Regions from separate parts of the Peribacillus sp. NJ4 genome, predicted to be linked through region 1. Evidence: riboswitches for the same ligand, from Rfam matches in the RefSeq annotation. Region 1 holds a riboswitch; the other holds the start of a gene.
What was found. Region 1 has a riboswitch for S-adenosylmethionine ahead of mmuP (S-methylmethionine permease). Riboswitches for the same ligand answer to the same signal wherever they lie in the genome.
Positions count from the first base shown of each region.

Region 1 (15,273 bases):
ATGATTTAAAGGGAGCTGCCGTATTTTTAGCCTCAAAGGCTTCTGACTATATGGTTGGTCATGTTTTGATCATTGACGGGGGAATATCGGCAGCAGTATAAACGGAGGAGAAGGAAGGAAGATATATATGGCGGAAAAATCAAATTTTTTTAAAGGACTTAAACTGATAGGCACACAAAAAGAGCAGCAGCTGAATGATAAAATCAAGGGTTTGCTAAATAATCGTGAATTAATAGAAAGAATAAGCGATAATGCACAAATGCAGATTCCAAGAATAAATAGGATGCAGGAAGAATCAGAAAGAATGTCCATCATCATGAATTATCCAACAAAAAAAGATGTGGCGAGTGTAGCGAAATTAATCATCCAGCTCGAAGAAAAGATTGATAGGTTAGAAGAGTTGGTCTATACACTTGTTGAGGATAGAGAAGGGACTGCTAAAGGTAATTCTTCATTACGCAATAAACGGAATGCCAATTCATCGCGCAGTATGAAAAAGAAATCAAGATTGGAATCCAATGAAATGGAAGGGAGTAAAAAAAGGATATCGGATTTTATAAATAACTCTTTGTTGTTAAGTGCACAGTTGCCTGAGGTCGATTCAATTGGACAGGGGAATTCAAATGGCTAAGCGGAAAGTGCCGAAAAATCAATCCGAATCCATAACTAAATGGAAACATTTTATGGATATTCCCAATCAGCCAATGCCTGAAGTGGGACTGACGCCGAAAAAAGCGGTGTGGAAAAAAAATAAATCAACGCTTTGGTATTATCCGTCAGCACAAAAAAAATATGATGTACCGGTTTTTCTTATATATTCACTAATCAATACTCCTTTGATTCTTGATTTGTCCCCAGGGAATAGTTTAATAGAATCTTTTGTAAATGAAGGTTTTGATGTGTATTTGCTTGATTTTGGAAGCCCGGGGTTTGAAGATGGTGAAATATCGATCGAAGATTATATCATCGATTATATTCAAAAAGGGGTGCAGCGTGCATTACGCCACTCTGGAGCATCAGAAATTACAGTTATGGGGTTTTGCCTCGGCGGTACAATAGCCGCAATATATGCTGCCATTGCAAACGAGCCAATCAAGAATTTGATCCTCTCCGTTACACCGGTAGATTTCAGTGCCTCAGAATTTTTTGATAAATGGCAGGAAGCGTTAAAGGAAGGTACCGCGAATTTTGACGAGACGATCGATATTTATCAAACGATCCCAGCCAGTGCAGTCAAATATGGAATCCGGTTAATTACATCTCCAATCTATTTATCACCCTATTTATCTTTATTGAATCAAGCGGATGATGAGGAATACGTCCAAAATTGGCGCCGTTTCAATGCTTGGGCTAATGGGCATGTACCATTATCCGGAGCAGCCGCAAAACAAATAACCAAAGAACTTTTAATGAAAAATAGCTTGGTTAATGGTGGTTTCAAGGTAAGGGGAAAAAAAGCAAAGCTATCAAAAATTAATGCTAGTGTTTTGGTCATAGCTAGTAAGTATGATCGATTGGTCCCACAGGAAATGATTTATCCGGTAATGGAGCATTTAACATGCAAGGATAAGACATTCAGTCTACTGAAAAGTGGACATGCTGTAAAACAATATTCGGGTGAACTCCCATCTTATTTGAAGGAATGGCTACCAGGGCGTTCTTCCCCAATTCAATAGGTTACTAGGGGGGCGAAATGTACGTTTTGAACGACAATGAGTATAATAAAATCATGCCGGTTGTAGAATTTATGGGCTTTGCGTCATTGATATTTTCAAAATTCTTTGCTACATTCCCAGATTATTAAAGTGAAATAAAAGTAAGGGCTGGCTCAGTATGTAGAGCCGGCCCTAATGTATTATTGATAATATTTCACTCGTTCTTCAAGTGGTGAGACGGCTTTATCGCCAGGCTCTGCAGTGGGTTTTCCAAAAGGCATCTGTGCGATGAGTTTCCAGTCGCGTGATATATCCCATGTCTTTCTCACCTCGTCATCGATTAAAGGATTATAATGCTGAAGACTTGCACCAAACCCCTCAATTTCCAAGGAAGTCCATACGACAAATTGTAAAATGGCAGATGATTGGTTAGACCAAATCGGGAAGTTTTCGGCATACGTCTTGAATTGTTCTTGAAGCCTTTCTATAATGGCCTGATCTTCAAAGAATAAAACCGTACCATAACCATTTATAAATGACTTTATTTTTTCTTCCGTTTTTTCAAAATCTTTGTCACCGACTGCTTTTCTTAATGTTTCTTTTGTGATATTCCATAATTGGTCGTGGCTTTTCCCGGTTAAAACAATCACTCTTGCACTTTGTGAGTTGAAAGCGGAAGGGGAATATTGAACGGCATGATCGATAACTTCCTTAATCCTTTTATTAGGGACGACAATTTCCTTACTAAGGGAATAATATGAGCGCCTATCTTCAATTGCACTTGAAAAATCTTTAGCCATATATCACACCTCCATTAATTATACCGACTTATTTTGACCTGATATTATTATTTTATTAAGTGAATGGTTTGAAATATTTGAATCAGGAATGGTTGACAAATATATAAATGTCGTTTATCTTTAATTCAAGATATTTTTATTAAAAGTGTTGTGTATAACAGATTAGATACCTTGAATTCGAGATATTATTGGCGGATAATTCATCTCCTTAAGGGGAGATTTATAAAGATAGGAGTGGTACGGATGGAATTAAAAGGATTACATCATGTTTCGGCGATTACAGCTAGAGCGGGAAACAACTTTGAATTCTACACGAAAGTATTAGGGATGCGATTAATCAAAAAAACGGTGAATCAAGATGATATTCGTGTGTATCACTTATTTTATGGAGACCAAATTGGTTCACCGGGAACGGAACTGACATTTTTTGAAATTCCCAATGCTGCCCGCACTCATGAAGGAAACAATAGTATTTCAGAAATTTCTTTACGGGTGAGGGATGATGAAGCACTCGAATATTGGAAAAAACGGTTTGTGGAATCCAAGGTTGATCATGATGAAATATCAACCCGTTTCCAAAGGAAGGTTCTTTCTTTTAAAGATCCTGAAGGGCAAAGGCTTCTTCTTGTTTCCGATCAGGATAATAAAGGCGTTCAAGGAGGGTTACCATGGGATGGAAGCCCTGTACCGCAAGAGTTTTCCATACTAGGATTAGGACCAGTTAAACTTACTGTACCCAATATTGAACAAACGCAAAGCGTTCTTACCGAAGTATTGGGGTTCAGGAAATCAGGCACATACCCATCCTCAATTAGGGGGCAAAATCCGATTGTCGTCTACGAGACAGGTGAGGGAGGAACAGGAGCGGAAGTCCATGTCGAAGAAAGGAATGACATTCCCCGAGAACGATTGGGGAGAGGCGGAGTACACCATGTTGCCTTCCGGGTGGATAATGAAGTAGAACTGAGAAAATGGATAGAGAAAATTAGTGAATCGAAATTCGTGAACTCGGGATATGTGGACCGCTTTTATTTTCGTTCACTATATTTTAGGGAGCCGAATGGCATATTATTTGAATTAGCGACTGATGGACCTGGTTTTGCAGTGGATGAAGCAGAGGAGCACCTAGGCGAGAACCTTGCACTGCCACCATTTTTAGAATCGAAAAGAAAAGATATTGAATCGAATTTAAAACCCCTGAATACTAAATCAACAAATTAATCAACGGGAAAGGAAGTAATCGGCATGAGAAAGCAAAATGCAGGAATACATCATATAACCGCAATTGTAGGCAATCCTCAAGAGAATGTGGATTTTTATGCTGGAGTATTAGGAATGCGTATGGTGAAGAAAACTGTTAATTTTGATGATCCAGGCACCTATCACTTATATTTCGGAGATGAATCAGGTTCACCGGGTACTATCATCACTTTCTTTCCTTGGCCTGGGGCATACCGAGGGACAATTGGCTCTGGACAAGTGGGGATTACGACATATGCCATTCCGGAAGGTTCAATGGGCTTCTGGGAAATGCGTTTGGGTAAATTTAATATAGACTTTGAAAAGTCATCACGTTTCGGTGAGGAATATCTGAAATTCCAAGACCCACATGGTTTGCAACTTGAACTGGTTGAGCGTAAAGAAGGTAAAAATAGCGAGTGGTCATTCGGCGGTGTACCAGCTGATAAGGCAGTCAAGGGATTTGGCGGTGCTGTATTATTGACGTCAAAACCGATCAAAACGATGGAACTATTAGAGGAAGTGATGGGCCTGCAAAAGATCGGGGAAGAGGACGATTTCATCCGCTTCAAATCCACATCGGACATCGGAAATTTAATAGATGTTAAAAAAACCGTTTTGCCAAATGGAAAAATCGGAGTAGGAACTGTCCATCATCTGGCATGGCGTGCAAGCGATAATGAAGATCATAAAGAATGGCGAGAACATATCGGTAACAATGGCTATGGCGTGACCCCATTTACAGACCGTCAATACTTCGATGCCATTTATTTCCGGGAAGATGGAGGCATACTCTTTGAAGTTGCCACAGATCCACCTGGCTTTGCTCATGATGAGACGAAGGAAACGATGGGTAGTAAATTGATGCTCCCGCCATGGCTGGAAGAAAAAAGGGGAATCATGGAGAAAACGTTACTGCCGGCAGTGCCGAGAGTACTAGAGGAGGATAAATGATGAAACATATTTTTCAAAAAGGAAGTAATCCAGAAGCTCCGTTACTTTTGCTTTTACATGGTACTGGAGGAACGGAATCAGATCTCTTGCCATTATCGGAAATGGTTTCACCGGGTTCATCCGTATTGAGTGTACGGGGAAATGTCCTTGAAAACGGAATGCCTCGTTTTTTCCGCCGGTTAGCTGAAGGGGTTTTTGACGAAGAAGATTTGATTTTCCGTACGAATGAGCTTAATGACTTCTTGGAATTAGCGTCCGGACAATATGACTTCGACCGTGACAGAGTGGTAGCATTAGGTTATTCTAATGGTGCAAATATAGCGGCAAGTTTGATGTTCCATTTCGAAGGGGCACTACAAGGAGCGATTCTTCATCATCCAATGGTGCCTAGACGCGGGATTGCTATGCCGTCACTCTCAGATATACCAGTATTTATTGCTGCAGGTAAAAACGATCCGATTTGCCCGGCAGAAGAAACGGATGAACTTAATCAACTTTTATTGCAAGCTGGTGCTTCGGTGGAAGTTCACTGGGAAAATTACGGTCATCAGTTAACACGTTCAGAGGTCGAGGCAGCAGGTTCATGGTTTCATAAGAACTTTATATAAGAATGAAAGAGGGAATGAAGATGATTTCAGTAAATCCTGAAGGTCTGACTGAACGGGAAAATTATAAGTTTTTGACTGGAAGCATTATACCGAGACCCATAGCTCTCGTTACGACACAATCCGAAACCGGTACCATCAATATAGCGCCGTTCAGCTTTTTTAACATAGTCAGTTCCAATCCTCCGATGATTTCCATTTCTGTTCAACGGAAAGAAGGAGTTTCAAAGGACACTGCAAGAAATGCAATTCAATCAGGGGAATTCGTTGTTCATATCACTGATGAAAATAATGTTGCTGATGCAAATCGAACGGCCAAGGAACTCCCATCGGATGAAAGTGAATTGGGCCTGACCAATTTCACGACGGCTGTTAGTGATAAGGTATCCGTACCAGGATTGCAAGAAGCGAAGGTACGCTTTGAATGTACATTAGAGCATGCGATTCCATTGGGAGGTTCCCTAGATAAACCTGGTTGTGATTTATTGATAGGTAAAATAGTCTGCTATCATATAGAGCAAGATATTTACCATAATGGCCGAATTGACCAGAATGGGCTTAAACCTGTAGCAAGATTAGCGGGTCATACTTATACAAAACTAGGGGAATTATTTGAAATGGAACGACCTTAAGTGATAAGAAAGAAAAAATGGCGTCATCTTTTAAGATGTCGTCATTTTTTTTATACCAAAATTATTCCCGATTAGAATTATCTGCAATTCTAATACGGTGAGCGACTGTACCAAAACAAGCAATCATGCCGGAGGTGACAAAATCGTCTGAATGTAAAGGGAATTCTTTATATTCCAAAACAAAACTTGACAATTTTTTCATAGATTGATAAAGTTATAAAAAATTAATTTCTTATCCAGAGAGGTGGAGGGACTGGCCCTATGAAACCTCAGCAACAGGTCTGCTAAGACACTGTGCTAATTCCAGGGGGTGAAACCTTGATAGATAAGACCGTACGTTTTTATTTGTCAGTAGCGCACTCTTTTTAGAGTGCGTTTTCGTTTTTTCTGGATGCAGGATAAAGGAGAGTATGAATGGAGAACAAAAGGAAACAGGAATTTCAAAGGGAAATGAAAACACGGCATTTAATCATGCTATCGCTTGGCGGGGTGATTGGAACAGGTTTGTTCTTAAGTTCGGGTTATACGATTCAGCAGGCTGGCCCGTTGGGCACCATCCTTTCGTATCTGATTGGAGCATTAGTGGTTTATCTAGTCATGCTATGTCTAGGTGAACTGGCAGTACATATGCCCGAGACAGGTGCGTTTCATAGCTACGCAGCAAAATACATCGGACCAGGGACAGGGTTTACAGTAGCTTGGTTATATTGGTTAACCTGGACTGTTGCACTAGGTTCGGAATTCACGGCTGCAGGATTGTTGATGCAGCGATGGTTTCCATCAATCAATGTCTGGATATGGAGTGCTCTATTTGCCATATTGGTCTTGGCATTAAATGCTTGGACCGTTAAGTTTTTCGCTGAATCCGAATTTTGGTTTGCGTCTATAAAGGTAATTGCGATTGTGATATTTATTATTTTGGGAGCAGCGACAATGGTAGGTTTTATTCCAATGACTAACTCACAACCAGCACCGCTATTTTCCAATTTTACAAGTGCAGGTTTATTTCCGAATGGTGCTTTTGCCATTATAATGACGATGCTTGCGGTGAATTTCGCATTTTCTGGAACTGAATTAATCGGAATTGCAGCTGGAGAAACTGTGAATCCAGAAAAAACGATACCAAAGGCAATCCGCATGACATTATGGAGATTGATCATCTTTTTTGTAGGAACCATCGTTGTATTATCCGCATTATTGCCTGTTTCGGATGCAAGCGTATTAGAGAGCCCCTTTGTTGCAGTTCTTGAACGAATTGGAGTGCCATATGCAGCGGATATCATGAACTTTGTTATTTTAACTGCCATTTTGTCTGCTGCAAACTCAGGTCTATATGCCTCTTCCAGAATGCTTTGGTCCCTTGCAGATAAGAAAACGATATCACCAATATTTGCAAAATTAACAAAAAGAGGCGTTCCGATAAATGCAGTCATTTTCAGTATGTTGGGTGGTGGTTTAGCCTTGTTCTCGAGTATTATTGCACCGGATACGGTGTATATCGTCCTTGTATCCATTTCGGGTCTAGCCGTGGTTGTAGTTTGGATGAGTATTAGCGCTTCACAGTTCCTATTCCGAAGACGTTTTATAAAAGAAGGAAATTCAGTAAATGATTTGGCTTATCGTACACCATTATATCCGTTCGTACCAATCGTTTCTTTCATGCTTTGTCTTGCTTCATGTATAGGAATTGCCTTTGATCCTACACAACGGATAGCACTTTATTGTGGTATTCCATTTATTTTGTTTTGCTATGGAACTTATTATATTACACAATCTTCAAAGAAAAGAGGAGTAAAACCATGAAGAATAAAATAAACCCAATTGACGCTATTTTACGAGATCATTCAGTCATGATTCTGGACGGAGCTCTAGCTACAGAGCTCGAGCGGTATGGATGTGATTTGGACGATCCCCTGTGGTCTGCACGTGTATTACTTGAAAATCCAGAAGTGATTTATCAGGTTCACTCTGCATATTTTCGTGCTGGAGCGGACTGTGCGATAACTGCAAGCTACCAAGCCACCGTTGAAGGTTTCTCCCTGCGTGGGATCCAAGAAAAAGAGGCCATGGAGTTAATTCGGAAAACGGTGTTACTCGCAAGGAAAGCAAGGGATGATTATTGGAAGGATGAAACGCAAACAAATAGACCTAAGCCATTGGTTGCTGCATCAGTTGGACCTTATGGGGCGTACCTTGCAGATGGTTCAGAATATGTAGGAAACTATGGTGTTTCAGATGAAACCTTAGTAGAATTTCATCGCCCAAGAATATCAGCTTTGATTGAAGCAGGTGCTGATCTCTTAGCATTTGAAACGATTCCATCCCTTCAAGAAGCAAAAGTATTGGATTCATTATTGAAGGATTATCCAGAAGTGTATGCTTGGCTATCCTTTTCTTTGAAAGATGAGAAAGCGATAAGTGACGGTACATTGCTGGAGGAGTGTACGAGGTTGTTTGAGGAAAGTGAGCAAATTGCAGCGATTGGCATTAACTGTGCACCAGTATCAGTTGTCACGGAAGCTATCAATGTGTTGAGTGCAAACACGAAAAAACCAATTATTGTTTATCCGAATTCTGGTGAAACTTATAATCCGGATACCAAAACATGGCATGGTCAAGAATCTTGTAACAAGTTCAACCTGAAATCCGAAGAATGGCACCATGCAGGGGCACGTTTGATTGGAGGTTGCTGCAGAACGGCACCTCATCATATTGAAGAGATTTCAAGAAAGTGGCGACCATCCGAGGTGGTATCCTCATAGCCTTTTTTCTGGATTTCAAAATGTTTTTATTAGCTATGTAAGAAGTGGGAAAACCCTCCCTCTCGTCTTGTCAAAAATAAAAAGAACAGGAATCGTCTTAATCAGGCGGTTCCTGTTCTTTTTGTCTCTTTATTCAGATTTGAGTTATTGGAAGGAAAGGGAGAATTGCTTATTGTTTCTAGGGGCTTCTGAAATAAGTGATTCGTTTCATGTATGCACTTGACCGAATTGCGCCTACTTAACGGTGGTTGCGGATTTTGCCGCTTGATTGCCTGGATCATGATGTACAATTAGACGAATATTGAACGAGAAAGGAGGGATTTGGAAATATTAGTTGCTATCTCTCGGGATTAAGAGAGGAATGAATCCGATTTTGCAGCAGGTTCAGATTCACCTTTACTTATTTAGCCAAACTGCTTAAGGCAACAATGAAAAACAGCCTTCATTAAAGCAAGAAACAATGAAATATGAGTCAACCTAGAATGAAAGTTCCTTATTAATAAAATGATTCACGATCAGTAAAAAGGGAAATTAAATCATATTTTTTTTACGCTTGGGAAAACTAAATAAACAAGAATAGAAAGGAGAGAATGAATATGAGTCGTGGTAAAAATTTTAATCACAAAGAAAAAGGACATCCAGGGAATTTACCTAATAATAGAATAAGCGAAGAGAAAGAACATAGTCGACAATATGAACAGATTGAGGATATTGTCACACATGAAGCTTTTAAAAATCGTGAAAAAGAAGACGAGATGCCTTAATTATTTGGGAAGCAGTATATAGTTTAGTCATTTTTAAATATCGCTCATAACATAGTACTAGCAAGGTATTGCAATTATTATTGTTTGCATAAGCAATTTCCCATTCTAGTAAGGCTTATAAAATTTCGCTTTCCGAAAAACAGCACATGAATAATAACGTTTGTTCCACTTCATCATGATGGTTCCAACATTCAGCTTCGTATTTGCTTTTAAAGATTTCATTAATTTCCATATATGGGATTGGGAAAAAACCATGAGCTTTGCTATGGTTTTTTCTTTCATTGCAAATAATAAAGAGGGAAAGTCGGAGTGATTAAATGTAAATAAGCGTATAAATGGAGGGAAAAACGGAAGAATTACAAAAAATTCTGTTAAAATTTTTTGTAAGAAAAGTGGAAAACAGGATAAAAATAATGGAGGATCTATGATAAGACGACTTTCTTCTATTAAATGATAAAAACCTCCAACTTACTTTCTCGGGACATTAGTTTTCATTGCAGAGCCCAGACCAGTTAGTAGTATAATCTATTTGTACACATATTCTCTTTTCATAAAAAATAGCAATCATTTTAGTCATGAAAGTGCGAACTTCAATAACTAGGACAACTTATCCTAACAAAAGTTAAGGGAGTTCATGTTCTTAAAGAATCCATCAAGCCTACCATATCCTAATTTTCCAAGTAAGTTAAAACCCAACTATCAGGTGATAGTGCAATAAGTCCACTTTATAACTATAAGACCCTGCTTTATGTCATACGGTTATGTCCCTCATAAATGCTGCAGGAAAATAATAATGTCCGCAATTTGAATTCGTATATTTGTTGCTAAATGAAAGGTTATATCAGATTCCACTTACCAGAACTTAGCCCAATGGCTCTTTTGTTTTATTAAGTTTATCTCGATTTACTTCCACTTCTCGCTTAGCTCTAATAAAAGCAATAAATTGAATCGTTTCTTCTTCAGAAAGAGAAATTCCATCGACAGAAAGCTTCATATTTGATAAATCGGTTAATTCCAAGACCTGAAGTGATTCTGTGGAAACCTCTTTAGGCAGAGAAGCTGGATAATCTACTCTACCTAGAAGATAATCGGTGGATGTATCATATAAGCCGGCTAATAAATTAATCGTTTCTAATGAAGGGCGGCGGTGGCCCGATTCGTAACCTGCATAGGTACTCTTGGCGATTCCGAGCCTGTCAGCCGTATATTGCAAAGACCACCTTTTGCACTTCCTTAATGTAGTTAATCTATTTAATATCATTTTTATTACTCTCCTTTTATATAAATCCATTATACCATCATATGACAATAAAGTGTACGCGTAATGAATAACTTTAGCTTGATTTCACTCTTGAACAGAACTATAATTACATGTGATGTACGCGTAACATGAACATTTACAATGAATACATCCTTTCTGAGATGCTTAGAATGATTGGGATACAGGGAGGCTTTATAGGGGGTAGTAAATTGGAGGAATTGAAGTCAAAAATTAAGAAGTTGATGTTAATTACTACCGGTGGTACAATTGCATCGTTAGAAGGGGAAAATGGACTGGTTCCAGGGATGAAAGCTGACGAAATTTTAGGTCACCTTCCGGGATTAGATTTATGTCAGATTGATAGTAAGCCTTTGATGAATATCGATAGTACAAATATGCAGCCGGAAGATTGGACAGAAATGGCTCAATCCATCCATGAGCACTACCATGATTACGATGGCTTTGTGATCACCCATGGGACAGATACGATGGCTTACACTTCAGCTGCGCTCTCATATATGTTACAAGATTTAGGGAAACCAATTATTATTACAGGTTCTCAAATCCCAATTGCCTTTAAAAAGACGGATGCCAAAAGAAATATCTCTGATGCGATTCGGTTTGCTTGTGAAGATATTGGAGGCGTATATGTAGTTTTTGATGGTAGAGTCATCCAGGGTACAAGGGCCATTAAATTGAGAACGAAAAGCTATGATTCGTTTGAAAGTATTAATTATCCTTATATTGCTTCCATATCAAAAGATAAAATTGAGTATCTTAAGCCAGTTCAATCAACAAAGAATAAGAAAGCCAAGTTAGATGCTTCCATTTGTACTGATGTTGCTTTGGTAAAGCTATATCCGGGGATTAAGCCCGAATTCTTTGATTTTCTGAAAAATCAATACCGGGGAATTGTAATTGAAAGTTATGGGAGCGGCGGTATTCCGTTTCAAGGAAGAAATATTTTAGAGAAGTTGAATGAGTTGGTCGAGTGTGGAATATCCGTTGTCATTACTACCCAATGTTTAGAGGAAGGGGAGGATATGGATATATACGAAGTGGGACGAAAAGTAAATAAGAATGTCATCATTCGTTCCAGAAATATGAATACAGAAGCCATCGTTCCTAAGTTGATGTGGATATTAGCAAAGACACAGGATCCCAAAAAGGTGAAGGAATTGATGGAAACACCGATTGCAGAGGACATTACATTCTAGAACAAACAAAGGGGCAAGAGGAAATGTTGATAGATGAGAGAACATACCGAATTGAAAAAGACTTTCTTGGGGAAAAGGAAATTCCAGCAGATGTTTATTATGGAATACAAACTTTACGCGCTGTAGAAAATTTTCCGATTACCGGTTATAAAGTCAATGAAGAAATGATTCGTGCACTTGCTATGATAAAAAAAGCAGCCGCTTTAGCAAATATGGATACCAAACGCTTGTATGAAGGTATTGGAAACGCTATCGTTAAAGCTTCAGATGAAGTGATCGATGGAAAGTGGCATGAATATTTCATCGTTGACCCAATTCAAGGCGGCGCGGGCACTTCGATGAATATGAACATTAATGAAATCGTTGCCAACCGAGCGTTAGAACTTATGGGACACAATAAAGGTGATTATGTTCATGTTAGTCCAAACAGCCACGTTAACATGTCACAATCGACGAATGACGTATTTCCAACTGCCATTCATTTATCAACACTACGACTATTAGAGCAGTTAATACAAACAATGACAAAGATGAGTACGGTCCTAAAGAATAAAGCAAAACAATTTGATCATGTTATCAAAATGGGTCGCACACATCTTCAGGATGCAGTGCCAATTCGTCTCGGGCAAGAATTTGAAGCATATAGTCGCGTATTAGAGCGGGATATAAAAAGAATCAGTCAATCACGTCAACATTTATATGAAGTGAATATGGGAGCAACTGCAGTTGGAACGGGATTAAATGCAGATCCGCGTTACATTGAAAATGTTGTTAAGTATTTAGCTGAAATCAGTGAATTGCCACTTGTCGGAGCAGAACATTTAGTAGATGCAACCCAAAATACGGATGCATATACAGAAGTGTCAGCTTCATTGAAAGTATGTATGATGAATATGTCTAAAATTGCTAATGATTTACGTTTGATGGCTTCAGGACCAAGAGCGGGATTAGGAGAAATCACACTTCCAGCTCGTCAACCAGGTTCATCCATCATGCCAGGAAAAGTAAATCCAGTAATGCCAGAATTAATTAATCAAGTCGCTTTCCAAGTGATCGGGAACGATAATACGATATGCTTAGCATCAGAAGCGGGGCAACTAGAGTTGAATGTAATGGAGCCAGTGCTTGTATTCAATTTATTGCAATCTATCAGCATTATGAACAATGCTTTCAATGTCTTTACAGATTATTGTTTAGAAGGCATTGAAGCGAATGAGCAACATTTAAAAGATTATGTCGAACAAAGTGTTGGAGTGATTACAGCGGTCAACCCGCACCTTGGTTACGAAGTGGTTTCACGTATTGCGCGTGAAGCGATTTTAAAAGGAAAATCAGTTCGCGAACTTTGTTTACAGTATGATGTGTTAACTGAAGAAGAATTGGATTTAATTTTAAATCCTTATGAGATGACAAAGCCTGGTATAGCAGGTGCATCTCTTTTCGATCGGGAATAACCAGTAAATTTGTAGAAGACATTAAACTATATAATTTTGTTGGTATGACTATGCCTATTGGACCATTGGTTTATAGGCATAGTTTTTTATTATTTAATATGAAATTTTACTCATTCATATGCACACCTGCGTGCGAAGATAAAAAACCGAATATTCAGATTATAAATGAAGCTTGTAAGTTTATTTTGTGGTATTTTTGGCCATTGTCCTAAAAAATTAATCCCCCTTAGAAATACATCTAAAGGGGAAGCTTGAGCTAAATGTTTCCTGTATTAGCCTTTTACTACTTCCTGTCCACGAACATTCCATGTAAATGCAAAAACCACTACTGCCAGAACACAAGAAATTGTTATTAATGTAAAGCCTGCATTCCAACCTGCAAAGTCCACTACATATCCCATAATGGCATTAGCCGCTACTGATCCACCTAAATATCCAAATAAGCCAGTCAGTCCTGCTGCAGTACCGGCAGCTTTTTTAGGAACTAAATCAAGTGCTTGTAGACCAATTAACATTACAGGCCCATAAATTAAGAATCCAATCGCAATTAGTGAAATAATATCAATCATTGGGTTACCTGCAGGGTTAAACCAGTAAACAAGGACTGCGATTAATACTCCTAGCATAAAGACAACCCCGGCCGGTCCACGACGCCCTTTAAAAACTTTATCCGAGATATAACCGCATAATAAAGTTCCCGGAATGCCTGCCCATTCATATAAGAAATAAGCCGTACTGGACTCGTCCATGTTGAAGCCTTTTTCTTCGCTTAAATAGGTCGGAGCCCAATCAAGTACCCCATAACGGACGAAATAAACAAAGATGTTTGCAATCGCAATTGCCCAAACCCATTTGTTATTTAAAACATATTTAAATAATATCTCTTTTGTTGTCAATTCTGTTTCAAACGTTTTTTTCATTTTATTTGGAAAATCATTACGATACTCTTCAATTGGAGGTAATCCAACTGATTGTGGTGTATCGCGTATTAAGATAAATGAAATGATTGCGATTATAATAGCAACTATAGCAGGTAGTATAAAAACCCCTTCATAACCTGAATAAGAAGAACCCATAAATGTTGCAAAGATGGAGACACCTGCAATCGCCAATGGTGCCATTAAGCCACCACCCACGTTATGGGCAACATTCCATACCGCTGTTTTTCCCCCTCTTTCACTAACACTAAACCAGTGAACAAGTACTCGGCCTGATGGAGGCCAACCCATTCCTTGAAACCATCCATTAATGAATAACATGATGAACATAATTGCAACCGATGATGTGAAAAATGGAACGACGCCCATAAGTAAGCTAACAATTCCAGCAAGAATCAACCCTACTGGCAAGAAGTACCGTGCATTACTTCGGTCTGACACAGTTCCCATTACAAACTTACTTATCCCATATGAAATCGAAATGGCTGATAATGCAAGACCCAGCTCTCCAGTTGTAAACCCTTCCTCCTTTAAATATGGCATCGCCATGGTAAAGTTTTTGCGAATTAAATAGTACGCTGCATAACCAATGAAGATTCCGATGAAAACTTGTAATCTAAGTTTCTTATATTCAGAATCAATTTTTCCTTCAGGTAATCTTTCCACTGGTAGGGCAGGCTTAAATAATTTGAGCATCCAATTCCTCCTTATTATAATTTTGAACCAAGTTAAGTATCGATGTTGAAACATAAAAAAAACCCACACTTAAATAGCGCCCTTTTTGTTTAAAAGGTCTATTAAAGCATGAGTCTCCAAATCTCCATCATCGTTAACTTGTAATAAATATACTATCTTTATAAGAAAACGCTGTCAAATGTTTTTTTGTGCGGGTTTGGACAGTGTCTGGCGCCATTTGCATCAAGTTAACTAAATAAAATTGTTTTAGTCGTAGTTTTAAAATCAGGACAATTAGAATGAAATGTGGTCCACTT
Region 1 covers NZ_JAUCFQ010000001.1:2,506,943-2,522,215, forward strand. The annotation lists gene QUF94_RS12615 (SDR family oxidoreductase) at 1-101, shown strand, start outside; gene QUF94_RS12620 (hypothetical protein) at 128-631, shown strand; gene QUF94_RS12625 (alpha/beta fold hydrolase) at 624-1,676, shown strand; gene QUF94_RS12630 (nitroreductase family protein) at 1,856-2,455, opposite strand; gene QUF94_RS12635 (ring-cleaving dioxygenase) at 2,699-3,676, shown strand; gene QUF94_RS12640 (ring-cleaving dioxygenase) at 3,701-4,648, shown strand; gene QUF94_RS12645 (alpha/beta hydrolase) at 4,648-5,256, shown strand; gene QUF94_RS12650 (flavin reductase family protein) at 5,277-5,885, shown strand; SAM riboswitch class I at 6,115-6,217, shown strand; gene mmuP (S-methylmethionine permease) at 6,300-7,688, shown strand; gene mmuM (homocysteine S-methyltransferase) at 7,685-8,647, shown strand; gene QUF94_RS12665 (hypothetical protein) at 9,244-9,411, shown strand; gene QUF94_RS12670 (helix-turn-helix domain-containing protein) at 10,274-10,672, opposite strand; gene QUF94_RS12675 (asparaginase) at 10,903-11,889, shown strand; gene aspA (aspartate ammonia-lyase) at 11,913-13,343, shown strand; gene glpT (glycerol-3-phosphate transporter) at 13,616-14,977, opposite strand.

Region 2 (15,273 bases), 1.8 Mb from region 1:
TTCAAAAGCTGGAATAAATGGAGCATCACAAAAAGGCCTGCTCGTAATCGAGCAGGCCTTTTTGTAATTATCATTGAGTGCTTTCTACTGCCTTATCTGCATCAGATTCACCTTTTGCTCTTTTTTCCTTCAATTTAAAGTAGGCGTCCATTACGTCCCGCCCGATACGTTTGTTAATATCATCAGAGGGCTTGCCTTGATACACCCAGGGCACGACGACAGAGAATGCCACTTCCGGATTATTGTGAGGTGCATAACCTGCAAGTGTCAGATTGATAGTCGGGACTGGCGAGCTATATTGATTCCTCCGCGGTCCGTCGTAAAAGGCCTCGGCAGTACCCGTTTTTGCTGCCGCATGGTAGGACTTCCCGCCGAAATATTTATATGCTGTCCCGCCTGGCTCCTGGGCAACCTGCCTGAATCCTTCCTGGACACGCTGAATCCAAACGTCTTTCCCGCCTAAATCGTTTAACACTTTAGGACTCATTGTTTTAAAGACACTGCCCAATTCATTGTGTTCGTTGGATGGATTCCTGATTTCCTTGACCATATGTGGCTCAAGCCTTTTTCCGCCATTTGCAATCGTCGATGCGTATTGTGCCAATTGCATTGGAGTATATGTATCATACTGCCCAATCGATAAATCCAGCAGCAATCCGTCTGTTGAAGTATCGACGCCTTTAAATCCGACAGACTCATTAGGCAGGTCGATGCCAGTACGGACACCCAATCCGAATTGAGCAAAATGATTTCGCATGATCGCATATGCTTCCCTGTTGATTCCTAACGGTCGATGAGGGATATAATGCCCGCCGCCAATTCTGATCGCCGTCATGAACATATAGACATTCGACGATTTTTTTAAAGCGGAGACATCCGTTACATACCCTAAAGGGCTATAAGATTTTTTTGGATTTGCACCAGCTAAGTAAAGTGGATGGTCATGAAACGCCGTCCCTGGTGAGATGGCTCCAGTCTGAAAGCCCGTGTAGACCGTAGCCCCTTTAACAGATGACCCCATCGTATAGGAGGTAGTAATGTTTCCAAGGGCGAAATCTTTCATTTCGGTTAAGCCTGTTTCACTGTTACGTCCGTATTGCCTACCGGCCATCGTAAGCACTTCACCTGTATTCGGGTCCATTAAAACGACGAAGGCACGATCCAATAAGTAGGTATTTCCCCTAGCTTTAGTTCTGCGTAATTCGCTCTCGATGATTTTTTCAACCTTTTGCTGCAGCTCCATATCAATTGTCAGGATCAAGTCTTTTCCGCTTTGCCCTTCAGTGAGGGTATTCGTTTTGAGGACTTCCCCTTTGCTCAGCACATTTTCAATCCGCGTCTTTTGACCGCGCAGAACATCTTCATATTGTTTTTCGATATAACTTTTTCCGACCCGGTCATTCCTGGTATAGTCGCGTGCCAGATAATAGTCAATATTTTCACTGGGAATGCCTTCTTCGGAAGAAGAGACTTTGCCTAGAACCGACCGGAGGGTCTTGTCATACTTATATGTCCTTTCCCAATCCGTCGTTACATCCACGCCGGGCATTTCATCCAAATGTTCACTAACCCTGGCGAATTCTTTTGTGGTGACATCTTTATTCTTCACGATTGACGGTGCGAGGGCATAGCCACTATTGAATTCCCGAAAGATGGCGATCACTTCCAACTCATCCTTGGTGAATTTCTTGATATTTTCATCGGTTACCCGTTCCATTTGAAGTTTGTATAAATCTTTTTGCTCCAGTTTCTTTTCGATTACTTTCTTCCTCTCGGCTTTGGTAATCAAGGATTCGGCTTCTTTTGGATGTTTTAAAATCCAAAAATCCTTTTTATCCGGCAGTGTTACCTTTTTTGTATCTTTTTCTATCAAGGTAGCAAGGACCTCCGCCGTCTTCACCATATCAGCCGCTTTCGTATTCGGGTATTTCGTATAAGTGATGGCGTTCCGCGGCTCATTATCAACGACCGGATTCAAGTTGCGGTCATACATCTTACCACGGGGAACGGGAGTATTGGCCACATCGTTTTCCGTTCGGTCGACTTCGCGAAGGTAATCATCCCCATACACGATTTGGACGATGCCAAGCCGGATTATTAAGCTTGAAAATAAAATGAATATTAAAAAGAACATAAAGTTCAGTCGGAAAGGAATTGGGGTTTTTTTCTTTTTTTCTTTGGCCATGATTAACATTCCTTTCTAGTAAAAGTAAAAAATAAGAAAATTCCTATCTCCAATGATATATAAAATTAACTTATTTTTCTATGCTTTATCCGTAAATTTATCTATATTTCCAAAAGATTGTTTAAGAGTTATAAAATTCCTAGTAGTCTCTCAATTGGGAAAATTTATTTAAATTTATATGACAAATGATTTGGGTGGGGTTCTAATAGATAAAGAGTGGGGGAAGCAGCACGGCGGCAATCAAGAGGAGAGATGCTTTATAGAGTTGCTCATGTGAAAAAGGAATGCTCAAATCAAAGTACTTGGAGAGATGGTCATGGTGAATGAACGATCAATGACTTTAAACCTTCGAGAATTCATTCACAATGCCTTAAGTACCATGATTTTTTATTCAAGCATTAATTTGCTTCAGATTTCCTAACGGGAGTTAGAGTCGCCACACTGATAATTTCTTTGAAATATCCGCATAGCTCAAGCCATTTTTCCGGGTAAATATAGATGAAACGTTCAATCGTTTCTATAGAGTGAAGTATCAGGCAATCGATTTGATCCGTTTTTCGCTTCTGTAAATTGAATAGAAGCTCATGCGGGATGGTGTAATAAGGATGGATTTGATACGGATTCAGTATGACCGGGGAAATATTCATTTCGTCCCTATACTTGTCCGTCATGATCTTTTGGATTGTAAAGCTTTCGTTAGTATGTAAATCCCCGAATCTGTAGTTTGGATTCAATAGTACAATGCCTCTCATTTGAATCACCCATTCTTTTTGCTAACCATTCTTGCCAAATGGAGGATGGGATATTCAAAGTAAGAGGCCTGATGCTAGAAAATGGCTTTCATTCCGTTAAGGGTCTTGAGCTGCTTGACATTTTCGAGCACCTTGTTGGTCAGGTCCGCCTTTTTAGTAATCGGTGAGCTTCGTAAATCTTCTATGAAGCTTTCATTCGAGAACCAATCAATGGGAGGGAGAGGAAAGACTATTTGATCTGCCCATGCATCATGAAGAGTGGGGCTGTAGACTTTAGCATCTTTTGCCGTGGTTGGGTCTGAGGTATATATTTTTTTCCAGTAATCCTCTCTGGAACCCGTGTGTGGGACCTCTTTTGTAAATTGGCTAACACCGCGAAAAACAACCGGATGCTGAAAAAGAAGCCCATATAAGAATTTTCCCGTTTCTATACGCTGTTTCGGATCGGCAAAGCGTTCAACGGTCAGGCCTGTCAAGGAATGGAGTCCGTCTTGCTTGTTTTCGTAAGGGAAGATCACATTCATGAAGCCTAAGTATTCCTGAAGCTGAAAATCAAGCCTTCGGAGGATTTCACCATGGCGGGTACGTTTTAGTACCCTTTCCTGAAGCATTCTTTGTTCATTAATGATGAGGGATGTTGTCAAAAGGGGTGAATGTGGTTCTTCGATGAAAGATTCCCAAATCGGGGCCATGAATCTTGAAATGCGGAATACCTGTAAATATTTCCTTATTGGAAGTGCTTTTTGTTTAGAAAGTTCATATAAAAGGAGCTGGGGGAAGGCATCGGCAAATATGGCTGAATTGGCGCGCTCAAGGAACAGGAAAAATTTCTGCCGTTCCGCTTTGTCAAGAAGATGGGTCATGGATGAACTTTTCAAGTCAGTCATATGGTATCCTCCATTCCTCGAAACCATATGTGCTAAAAAGGCCCAATGGACCTCTGGATTACGATTGTAAAAGGCGAGATATGCTTGTGTTCTTGTGATATTGTTCCTGTTCAAGGCAGCCGTTTCGGTACGAATGCTTTTTACAAGGGCGGTTTCCTCCGGAAAAAAAACTTTTGACTCATCCAAAGGCTGAAATAGCTCTTTTTGTAAATGGGATTTTAGCGTGTCATATCTTTCAGCATCGATGATGGGTTTGGTTTTGACAGGGTTTTTGCCTAACAACTTCTGCACATATTGGGAGAACATACGATCACCACGAATGTTTTTCGATCATTATATGCAGAGCCGTCAAGAAAGGGGCGTTACATTTGCAACGCCCTTGATGGTTTTCTTTTGTCATCAGTTATTTTTCTTCTTCTTTTCCCTGTACAATAAAATATAATAAACTATCCAGAAAAGTAACACAGGAATGAAGGATAACGGTCTATATTGGACCGGTACGGCAAATAAGATGAAAATGGATGAAAGTAAAAAGGGAACCGCCAGGAGTATATATTTTCTCCAGTGCATATGCTGAACCTCCTTAGGTTACGTCATTCTTATAAGAATAAAGGATTATCCATCAATAATCTAGAAAAGTCACAATTGACAAAAATATACACACGTAGTAATCTTTAAATATAAGTTAAAAATTACCATTAATCAATGTAAAAGGAGGCGAACGTCATGACTAAATCAGTTAAGCATATGGATGTTACAACCGAATATCATACGTCCGCCTGCCCTGAGACTTTGTCGTTCTAGACAAAGGATTGAGAACGTGTTCATTCATCATTTTAAGCGCAGGTTGTGGAATTTTCGCGGCCTGCGCTTTTATATGTGTTCTTACACATCTAAAAAAGCTTCCGCTAATTGGCGGAGGCTTTTTTGGCATTTTGGATTCAGGTGCAATAGCATCCTTTCCATATAAAAGATAGGAGGAATTTTAAATGAGACAAAAGAAATTGGGAATCTTACTGCACCCCGGAGATCCAGAAAGCGGTTAGCGAAGGGAAAGGTTTGAACAAAAGGGAGGGGAATTCATGTTTGCGATTTTTAAAAAGTTGTCCTGGTTCTTTAAAGAACAGTGGCGGCGTTATACCTTGGCCATTTTATTCCTATGTCTAGTGAATATCTTGGAGGTGATCCCGCCAAAATTAGTCGGGAATGCCATCGATGATATGAACAGTGGAAGCATGACGCAGGAAGATGTCATGAAATACGTTATTTATTTGCTTCTGGTACTGAGCGGCAGCTACCTATTTGGGTACTTATGGAGTTATCTGTTATTCGGCGGCGGAAACTTGGCCGAACGAAAACTAAGGTCCGGATTTATGGGCCATTTGCTGAAAATGACGCCGACTTTTTATGAAAAAAACCGTACAGGGGATTTAATGGCAAGGGCAACCAATGATTTAAAGGCAATATCCCTCACAGCTGGTTTCGGGATATTGACGCTAGTTGATGCGGTGCTGTTCACCATTACGGTTGTGGTCATGATGGGAGCCACCATCAGCTGGCAGTTGACGATTGCGGCGGTGCTGCCACTTCCGATCATGGCAGTGATGATGCAAATATACGTGAAAAAAATTTACAAACGTTTTACTGATGCACAAGCTGCCTTCGGTTCTTTAAATGACAAGGTCCTGGAATCCATTTCAGGTATCCGTGTCATCCGGGCTTATGTCCAGGAACGGGAGGATGAAAAACGATTTGATGAAATGACGGAGGATGTATATCGCAAAAATCTCGCCGTGGCTAGAATCGACGCCCTTTTTGATCCAACGATCAGCATCATCATCGGAATCAGTTATTTAATCGGTTTGGGCTATGGGGCTTATCTTGTTTTTCAACAGGCCATAACTCTTGGCGGACTGGTTTCGTTCAATGTTTACCTAGGCATGTTAATTTGGCCGATGATTGCGGTGGGTGAACTGATCAATGTCATGCAAAGGGGAAATGCTTCGCTGGATCGTGTTCAAGATACCCTTTCATATGAAGCGGATGTGAAGAACCCATTGGGTTTGGAGAGTATTCCAAATCCGGAAAATATTGAATTCGATCAAGTGTTTTTTACATACCCTTCCTCTTCAGTAGTCAATCTATCCAATATTTCTGTACAGCTTGAGCGTGGTCAAACATTGGGTATCGTCGGGAAAACAGGAAGTGGAAAAACGACATTCGTGAAGCAATTGCTACGGGAATATCCTCTAGGAACAGGAGAAATTGCTTTGGCGGGAATTCCGTTGGAGCAACTGGATCTGGAAGATATTCGTAACTGGATCGGTTACGTTCCACAGGACCATTTTTTATTCTCGAAGTCTGTTAGGGAAAATATCTTATTCGGTAAAATGGATGCAACAGAAGATGAACTAGCTGAAGCTATCCGGCTTGCGGATTTTGAGAAGGACTTAATGATGCTGCCTAACCGTCTTGAGACACTCGTCGGTGAGAAAGGTGTCGCTCTATCTGGAGGGCAAAAGCAGAGGATCTCGATTGCCAGGGCACTGATCAAAAATCCGGAAATCCTTATATTGGATGATTCCTTATCCGCTGTAGATGCGAAAACGGAAACGACCATCATCGAAAACATTCAAAATGAACGGGCAGGGAAAACGACCATCATCACAACACATCGCTTATCAGCCGTTCAGCACGCGGATAGGATTATCGTGTTGGACAGCGGGGAGGTCATCGAAGAGGGGACTCACGGAGATTTACTGCAGAATAATGGCTGGTATAGGGAGCAATACGATCGACAGCAGGTTGACCAAGGGACGGAGGTGAAGGCATGAAGGTCGTAAAGAAACTTTTTAATTATGCTGCACTATATAAAAAATTGATCATTGGCGCCCTGATCATGCTGGCACTTTCGGTAGCCGCCGATTTGACGGGTCCATTCATTGCCAAGAAAATCATCGATTCACATATACTTGGCATCGAATCTTCCTGGTATGAAACGGTTAAAGGAAAAGATGCTGTTAAGTATGATGAAAATTGGTATAAACGGGCCGATTACTTTAATGAAGGTGAGATGAAAGGCAGGGAAGTCCGCGTTTTGCAGGTTGGCAATCAATTTGTCTTCGTAGATGAAGCCGTGCCTATGGATGGCCGAAGAAGCTTGGAGAACCAATCGTTGATCATCAAGAAAGACGGGAAAGAGCAACGGGTGCAAGCGGTTAAATTGACCAGTCAGGAAGTGATGCGGTTTTATCAACCGGAAATTCCGCGAATTTTTAAGCTTGTGGCTTTTTATTTTGGCCTTGTCATCATTTCCTCCATTTTTCAATATGGGCAGAGTTTTTATTTGCAGAAAGCGGCGAACCGAATCATTCAAAAGATGCGAAATGATATTTTTACGCATATTTCCCGTTTACCGATACGCTATTTCGATAATATGCCAGCGGGAAAAGTGGTAGCCAGGGTCACTAATGATACGGAAGCGATCCGGGAATTATATGTAACGGTGCTCGCCAACTTCTTCTCGAGTACGATTAATATCTTCGGCGTTCTGATTGCTTTGTTCATTCTGGATGCACGTGTCGGTACCATTGGGCTTTTACTCATTCCGATCATCGTTATCTGGACGACGGTATACCGTAAATTCGCCTCAAAATATAATCACATCATTCGGGAACGGGTCAGCGATATTAATGGGATGATCAATGAATCCATTTCTGGAATGAGCATCATTCAGGCATTTGGACGTGAAAAGGAGACGAAGCAATCTTTTGAAAATTTGAACCGGGAGCACTATTCCTATCAAAATAAAATGCTCCATTTGAATTCGTTGACGGGTGGAAACTTAATTGGTGTCATTAAAGTTCTGGCGCTAGTGGCATTCGTCTGGTATTTCGGGGGGATTTCCCTTACAGCGAGTTCAGCCATTTCTTTAGGGATGATGTATGCAATTGTTGATTTGATCAGCCGCCTGCTTCATCCGCTTCACGGAATCGTCAATCAGTTCGCTAACCTAGAACAGGCACTTGTTGCAGGGGAGCGGGCATTCAGTTTATTGGATGAGCAGGGATTGGCAGTCAGTGATGAAAACATATCCAGATACAAAGGAAACGTGCAATTCGAAAATGTTTCTTTTGGCTATAAGGATAATGAATATGTGTTAAGGGACATTTCCTTCTCAGCTAAACAAGGGGAAACGATCGCTTTAGTTGGCCATACTGGATCAGGAAAAAGTTCCATAATGAATTTATTGTTCCGTTTTTATGACAGTAGTGATGGGCAAATCAAAATTGACGGAAGAAATATTTTGGATATTCCCCATCAAACGCTTAGGGAGCATATGGGAATCGTCCTCCAGGATCCCTATTTATTTACTGGCACCATTGCTTCCAATATCAGTCTGAATCATAAAGGCATCACAAGGGAAATGGTTGAAAAATCATTAAGGGATGTAGGGGGCGACAAAGTGCTGAAGCATCTTCCTTTAGGGCTGGATGAACCTGTGATTGAAAAAGGAGGAACGTTGTCTTCTGGACAGCGGCAGCTAATCTCTTTTGCACGTGCTCTTGCATTCAATCCGGCGATATTGATTTTGGATGAAGCGACGGCAAGCATCGACACAGAAACCGAGGCAATTATCCAGAAGGGAATGGAAGTGCTGAAAAAAGGGAGAACGACCTTCATCATTGCACATAGACTCTCCACGATTAAAAATGCCGACCAAATTCTTGTACTGGATAAAGGGCGGATTGCTGAGCAAGGTACACATGAAGAATTAATGGAACTAAAAGGGAAGTACTATCAAATGTATGAGCTGCAGGCTGGGCCGCATAAAGGGATGGCCGGTTGAAACACAATTGAATAAGTATGGATAATCAAGATTAAACTTATAATGAAGGTGCCGTTATTGGCACCTTCAAGCACAATTCTTGATAATAGTAATCATTACGTTTAACATATACCTATACTAACGATGAGGTGATAATAGTGAAACAAGAAATTCATCCCGATTATCGACAAGTAGTATTCATGGATACCAACAGCGGTTATAAATTTTTGACAGGTTCCACGAAAACATCCAATGAAACGATCGAATGGGAAGACGGCCAAACGTATCCATTATTAAAAGTGGAGATTAGTTCGGATACGCACCCTTTTTATACTGGAAAGCAGAAGTTTGCTGAAAAGGGCGGACGGGTGGATCGCTTCCTGGATAAATATAATATGAAGAAATGAGAGTAAGGCCATCGGGAAATCGTTAGCCTTTTGTTATGGATGGGTTGAACAAGAATTTAAATGATGCAAACAAAAAGGGTGCCCATAAATATGGGGCACCCCTCCTTTTTTCATTTCGCAGCAATTGCTTCCCCTTTTGCAATATTTACAAGGGCCGCATCGAAGTCCTTGATTAAATCGTCCGGATTTTCAAGTCCGACAGAGAGACGAAGCAAGCTGTTCGTGATGCCCCGCTTTTCCCTTTCATCAGCAGGCATGGCAGCGTGGGACATTTTGGCCGGGTAGGATAATATGGATTCGACAGCTCCAAGGCTTACGGCAAAAACAGGAAGCTCGACAGTGTTCACGAAAGAGCGGAAGACTTCTTCGCTTTCCAATTCAAATGATAGGACCGCACCGGCTCCAAGTGACTGGCCTTTCTGGATGGCGTGCTGTGGATGATCTGCTAGGCCGGGATAATACACTTTTTTAACCAAGGGCTGCTTCTTTAAGTAGGCGGCAATCTTTTCTGCCCCTTTTTGGGAGTGCTCCATTCTAACGGACAAGGTTTTCAGACCTCTCATTACTAGCCAGGCGTCCTGGACACCAAGAATCGCTCCAAAGGAGTTTTGGAGGGAACCGAGTCTTACTGCCAATTCCGGATCTTTCACTACAGCAAGTCCAGCTACCACATCACTATGTCCGGATAAAAACTTCGTCGCACTATGAAGGACAACATCAGCGCCCAGATTCAGTGGTTTCTGTAATGCTGGCGTCAAGAATGTATTATCAACAAAACTTAAGGCCCCGGCTTTTTTTGCGATTTCACAAACGGCTTTAATATCGGTCACTTTAAGTAATGGATTTGAAGGCGTTTCGATGTATATGGCTCTCGTATTTGGCTGAATGGCCGCTTTGATGCTTTCAAGATCCGTCATATCAACGAAAGTATGCTCAATATTGAAACGTGTCAAAACACTTGTGACCATCCTGAACGTTCCTCCGTACACGTCTTCGGAAATGACGATATGGTCTCCGGCAGACAACAGCAGGAAAGCTGTTGAAATGGCTGCCATTCCTGATGAAAAGGCAAAACCGTGTGTGCCTTCCTCAAGTTCGGCAATGATATCTTCCAGCGCTTCGCGAGTTGGGTTCCCGCTTCTGCTGTAATCATATTTACCGAATTGATCGATATCGGATTGATGGAAAGTGGAAGCGTGCTGAATGGGGACGCTCACACCGCCTGTTGCCGGATCGAATTTATGTTGATTATGGAGTAATTTGGTTTCAAAGCTAAAATCATGATCGGTCATCGTAGTGCCTCCCTTTTTACGTGTGCGAATGCTTCCTGTAAATCCTGAATCAAATCGTCGCTGTCCTCAATGCCGACGGAGAAGCGAAGCAGGCGATTACAAACCCCATTGGCCGTTCTGACTTCAAGAGGTATATCGGCATGTGTTTGTGTAGCAGGATAGGTGATGAAGCTTTCGACCCCACCAAGGCTTTCTGCAAACGAAATTAATGAGAGTGATTGTAAAAATGGGTTGACCGCCGCTTCTTCAATGATGCGGAAGGAAATCATGCCGCCCCTACCGGGATACAATACGTCCGTAACACAATCATGTTCCGACAAGTAATCTACAAGTACCTTTGCATTCTTTTCATGACGATCCATCCGCAATGCCAGGGTTTTCATTCCGCGCATCAACAGCCAAGAATCAAAGGGGCTCAAGACAGCACCAGTACCATTATGATGGAAGGCAAGTGCATCACATAATTCCGCGCCGCTGGCCACGATCAGTCCGGCCAGCACATCATTATGACCACCGAGATACTTGGTAGCACTGTGAATCACAATATCCGCTCCAAGCAGGATGGGTTGTTGAATAAGAGGCGTGTAAAAAGTATTATCAACGATTAACAATAAATCAAATCGTTTGGCCAATGCGGCAACGGCGCTAATATCCGTTTGCTGCATAAGAGGGTTAGTGGGAGTTTCAATGAAGATGGCTTTCGTGTGAGGAGTGATGGCTTTTTCGATATCCTCCAAACAACAAGTGTTCACATAGTCACACTGCAACCCCCATTTCTTAAAACCTTGTTCTAACAGACGATATGTACCCCCATAAAGATCTTCGCTGACAATCCATGCATCACCTGATTTAAATAAGGCCAGTATAGTAGAAATGGCTGCCATTCCTGAACTGCAGGCATACCCTTGGTCGCCTTTTTCCAGATCGGCGATGGATCGTTCCAATAGTTGGCGTGTAGGATTACCTGTCCTTGTGTAATCGAATCCAGTCGATTGACCGATTCCTTCGTGGCGAAAAGCAGTTGAAAAGTATACCGGCGGATTGACTGTTCCTGTCGCCGTTTCGCTGCGATTTCCTAATTGAGCAAGATATGTTTCAGTTTTGTACATAGTTTTCACTGCTCCTTTGAGTTATATAAAATAAAAAAAGTCTTCTTTAAGAAGAAGACTTTGATTAAGTAGGGACGAGTCATTCTTCTTATCTTCCAAGTTCACAAACTTGTGGAATTAGCACCTTTTCATTGGTTTGAAACAAATGAAGGTTGCTGAGGTGTCATCGGGCCATTCCCTATACCTCTCTCGATAAGAGTTTAGATTATTCAATTTCTTTTGAATTTACTATAAATACAAAATACTGTCAAGAACAAGTTTGATGGATATTGCTTCGATGTTCATGACTAGGTCTATTGGAGCCTAGCGGTGTCAACACTTTACGTGTCTAAAAAGAATATCCGGAATTTGCATGTGGTCAGGGATAATCCTGAATGATCCTGTTGAATGAATTAATTGAATTTTTCAGAAAAAGGGGAGGCCTGGCCGGATATTTTTGCTTTAAAATAATAAAGTTTGTACAATGTAAGGAGAGAGAATAATACGACATTATTCATTTCATATACTTAAGGTCTTCGATGAATAGTGCAAACATAGGAGGAGAACACATGGATTACAGAATCGAACGAGATACGATGGGTGAAGTGAAAGTTCCTGCCGATAAATATTGGGGAGCACAGACCGAGAGAAGCCGTAACAATTTCAAAATCGGTAATGAAAAAATGCCGATTGAATTGGTTCGTGCATTTGCATACGTTAAACAAGCTGCGGCAAAGGTGAACTATGATCTCGGTGATCTTTCAGAAGTTAAAAAGAATGCCATCGTTAAGATTTGCGGCGAAATCCTTGAAGGTACGCTTGATGAACATTTCCCGCTTGTAGTTTGGCAAACGGGAAGCGGGACGCAAAGTAATATGAACGTGAATGAAGTGGTCGCTAACAAAGGGAATGAATGGTTAAAAGAAAATGGTGAATCGGAAACACTTCACCCGAATGATGATGTAAACAAGGCACAAAGCTCCAATGATACTTTCCCGACCGCCATGCATATTGCAGCCTTTATGGAGGTCGCTGAAAAGTTGGTTCCTGCCATCAAAGCACTTCGTGATACATTCGATTCAAAAGAAAAAGAGTTTTGGGATGTCGTGAAGATTGGCCGGACACATCTTCAAGATGCAACACCACTGACATTAGGACAAGAAATTTCTGGCTGGAAAGCGATGCTTGATAAAGATCTAGCGATGATTGAGGAAAGCAGCCAAAAATTATTGAACCTGGCTCTAGGCGGAACGGCAGTAGGAACCGGAATCAATACAAAAAAAGAATTCCCGGGACTTTCCGCAAAACAAATTGCAGCAGATACAGGACATCCTTTCGTCACATCGGATAATAAGTTCCATGCATTGACAAGCCATAACGAAATCGTTTATGCACACGGTGCTTTGAAAGCATTGGCAGCGGATTTAATGAAAATTGCGAACGATGTCAGATGGCTGGCAAGTGGTCCTAGAAGCGGAATCGGCGAAATAGCCATTCCTGAAAATGAGCCAGGCAGCTCCATCATGCCGGGTAAAGTCAATCCAACACAGAGTGAAGCGCTTACCATGATTGCGACACAAATCGTTGGTAACGATGCTACAATTGGATTTGCAGCAAGCCAAGGTAACTTTGAATTGAACGTATTCAAACCAGTCATCATCTATAACTTCCTACAAACAGTGAAATTATTGACGGAAGGCATTCACTCTTTTAACATTAATTGTGCGGTTGGCATCACTGCAAATGAAGATAAGATCAAAGAAAATGTAGATCGCTCCCTTATGTTGGTAACAGCATTGAACCCGCATATTGGTTATGAAAAAGCAGCCAAGATCGCCAAAACTGCATTCAAGGACAACTCTACCTTAAAAGAAGCGGCCTTGAAATTGGAGTTCCTCACGGAAGATGAATTCAAAGCATGGGTCGATCCCGCTGACATGGTTAATAAATAATTCCATAGGAGTGCCCTCCCGCCGGTTTTAGGGAGGGTGTTTCCATGTGTTAAAATAATGAAAGCAACAAATACTGAGATCATAAGTATCGGGAACAGGAGGAATAACAATGTCTTTATGCCCGCTTTGCAACGGTCTAAGAAAAATTCATGTAAATTGCCCGGAATGCAGCAGCAATCTTGAGGATAAAGGGAAATTCATGGATTACGATGATGATTACAGTGCTTATATGGATATCGACACACTTAAGCTGAACGATGGATACCCTCAATCCCTTCAAAAAGGCCAATGCCCGCATCTTATGAAATGCTCTGAATGCGGACATGATGAAGTGGTATTGGTCCAGGAATAGATTTGACCCTTATTTAATATTTGAATAAACGAAAAAAAGACCCATTCATGAACGGGTCTTTTTACGTTTAATTGGCAGATAACTTCATGCTTTCCTGCATTTGTTCGTCCTCTTCAACTAAAATGCGATGTTCGGTCCCTTTATCAAAAAAGTGTGCTTTATTCATGTCAAGGGCTAGTTTTATGTTCTCGCCTGCCTGGATAATATTCTTGGCATCTACCCGTGCGACGAAGTCCTGCCCCTCTAATGTGGAGTAAAGCATGATCTCCGCGCCCATGAGTTCAGCTACATCAATTTGGGTTGTGAATGTACTGTTGGGGGACTCCGTGAAGTAATCTCCTTCGTTATGGAAATCCTCCGGACGGATACCAAGGATCATTTCTTTTCCGACATATCCTTGATCACGCAGCATTTTCATCTTCAATCCGGGTATTTCAAGCGTTTGTTCGCCAATTTTAAACATGCCTTCTTTTAATGTTCCGGTAAAGAAGTTCATGGCAGGCGATCCGATGAAGCCGCCGACAAAAACGTTTATGGGTTTCTCGTAAACGTCTTTTGGGGCACCGACCTGTTGGATGATACCATCTTTCATTACGACAAGGCGTGTCGCCATGGTCATTGCCTCTGTTTGGTCATGTGTGACATATATCGTTGTGGTGTCCAGCCGTTTATGTAGTTTTGCGATTTCAGCACGCATTTGAACCCGCAGCTTTGCGTCGAGGTTGGATAATGGCTCATCCATTAAAAATACTTTTGCATCCCTTACAATTGCACGGCCTAGTGCCACACGCTGGCGCTGACCACCTGAAAGGGCTTTCGGTTTCCTATTTAGCAGCTCTTCAAGTCCGAGGATCCTTGCAGCTTCATTGACCCTTTGCTTGATCTCCGCTTTTGGCGTTTTCCGGAGCTTTAATCCAAATGCCATATTGTCATAGACTGACATATGTGGATATAAGGCATAGTTCTGGAAAACCATCGCAATATCACGATCTTTAGGGGGGACATCATTGACTCGCTTGCCGTCTATAAATAAATCCCCTTGGGAAATGTCTTCCAGTCCGGCAATCATCCGTAAAGTCGTCGATTTGCCGCAGCCTGAAGGTCCCACAAAAACTATGAATTCCTTATCGGCAACACGAAGGTTGAAGTCTTTAACAGCTGTCACCTTTTTATCATAAATCTTGAATATATGATCTAATACTAACTCTGCCATGAAAAATCCCCCTTTTAAACTCTTGATTACTTGTACCAATTAAATATAGTCTAAGCTATCAGTTTAGAAAAAAGTATGGGCACATTGCACAAAAAAGGAAAAAAACCCCTGTTTGTAATGAAAATTATTCATTCAGTAAAAGAATCAAGTACGCAGTCAAGGCGTGACGAAAGTTCCTAATATCGAGACCAGTTCTTTCAGAGAATTTATCTATCCGGTATTGTAAGCTGTTCCGATGTATATAAAGCTGTTTGGCGGCATAGGTGGCATTGGAATTACATTCGATATACGTTTTGATCGTTTTGATAAGTTCAGTA
Region 2 covers NZ_JAUCFQ010000001.1:4,276,726-4,291,998, reverse strand. The annotation lists gene QUF94_RS21375 (CBS domain-containing protein) at 1-17, shown strand, start outside; gene QUF94_RS21370 (peptidoglycan D,D-transpeptidase FtsI family protein) at 71-2,185, opposite strand; gene QUF94_RS21365 (hypothetical protein) at 2,584-2,937, opposite strand; gene QUF94_RS21360 (DUF2515 family protein) at 3,012-4,115, opposite strand; gene QUF94_RS21355 (hypothetical protein) at 4,224-4,394, opposite strand; gene QUF94_RS21350 (ABC transporter ATP-binding protein) at 4,907-6,658, shown strand; gene QUF94_RS21345 (ABC transporter ATP-binding protein) at 6,655-8,673, shown strand; gene QUF94_RS21340 (type B 50S ribosomal protein L31) at 8,811-9,059, shown strand; gene metC (cystathionine beta-lyase) at 9,170-10,351, opposite strand; gene QUF94_RS21330 (methionine biosynthesis PLP-dependent protein) at 10,348-11,460, opposite strand; SAM riboswitch class I at 11,546-11,659, opposite strand; gene fumC (class II fumarate hydratase) at 12,009-13,391, shown strand; gene QUF94_RS21320 (hypothetical protein) at 13,501-13,743, shown strand; gene QUF94_RS21315 (ABC transporter ATP-binding protein) at 13,811-14,956, opposite strand; gene QUF94_RS21310 (PucR family transcriptional regulator) at 15,081-15,273, opposite strand, start outside.
Region 2: it holds a riboswitch for S-adenosylmethionine, as region 1 does, so the genes downstream of both, QUF94_RS21330 (methionine biosynthesis PLP-dependent protein) here and mmuP (S-methylmethionine permease) in region 1, are expected to answer to the same signal.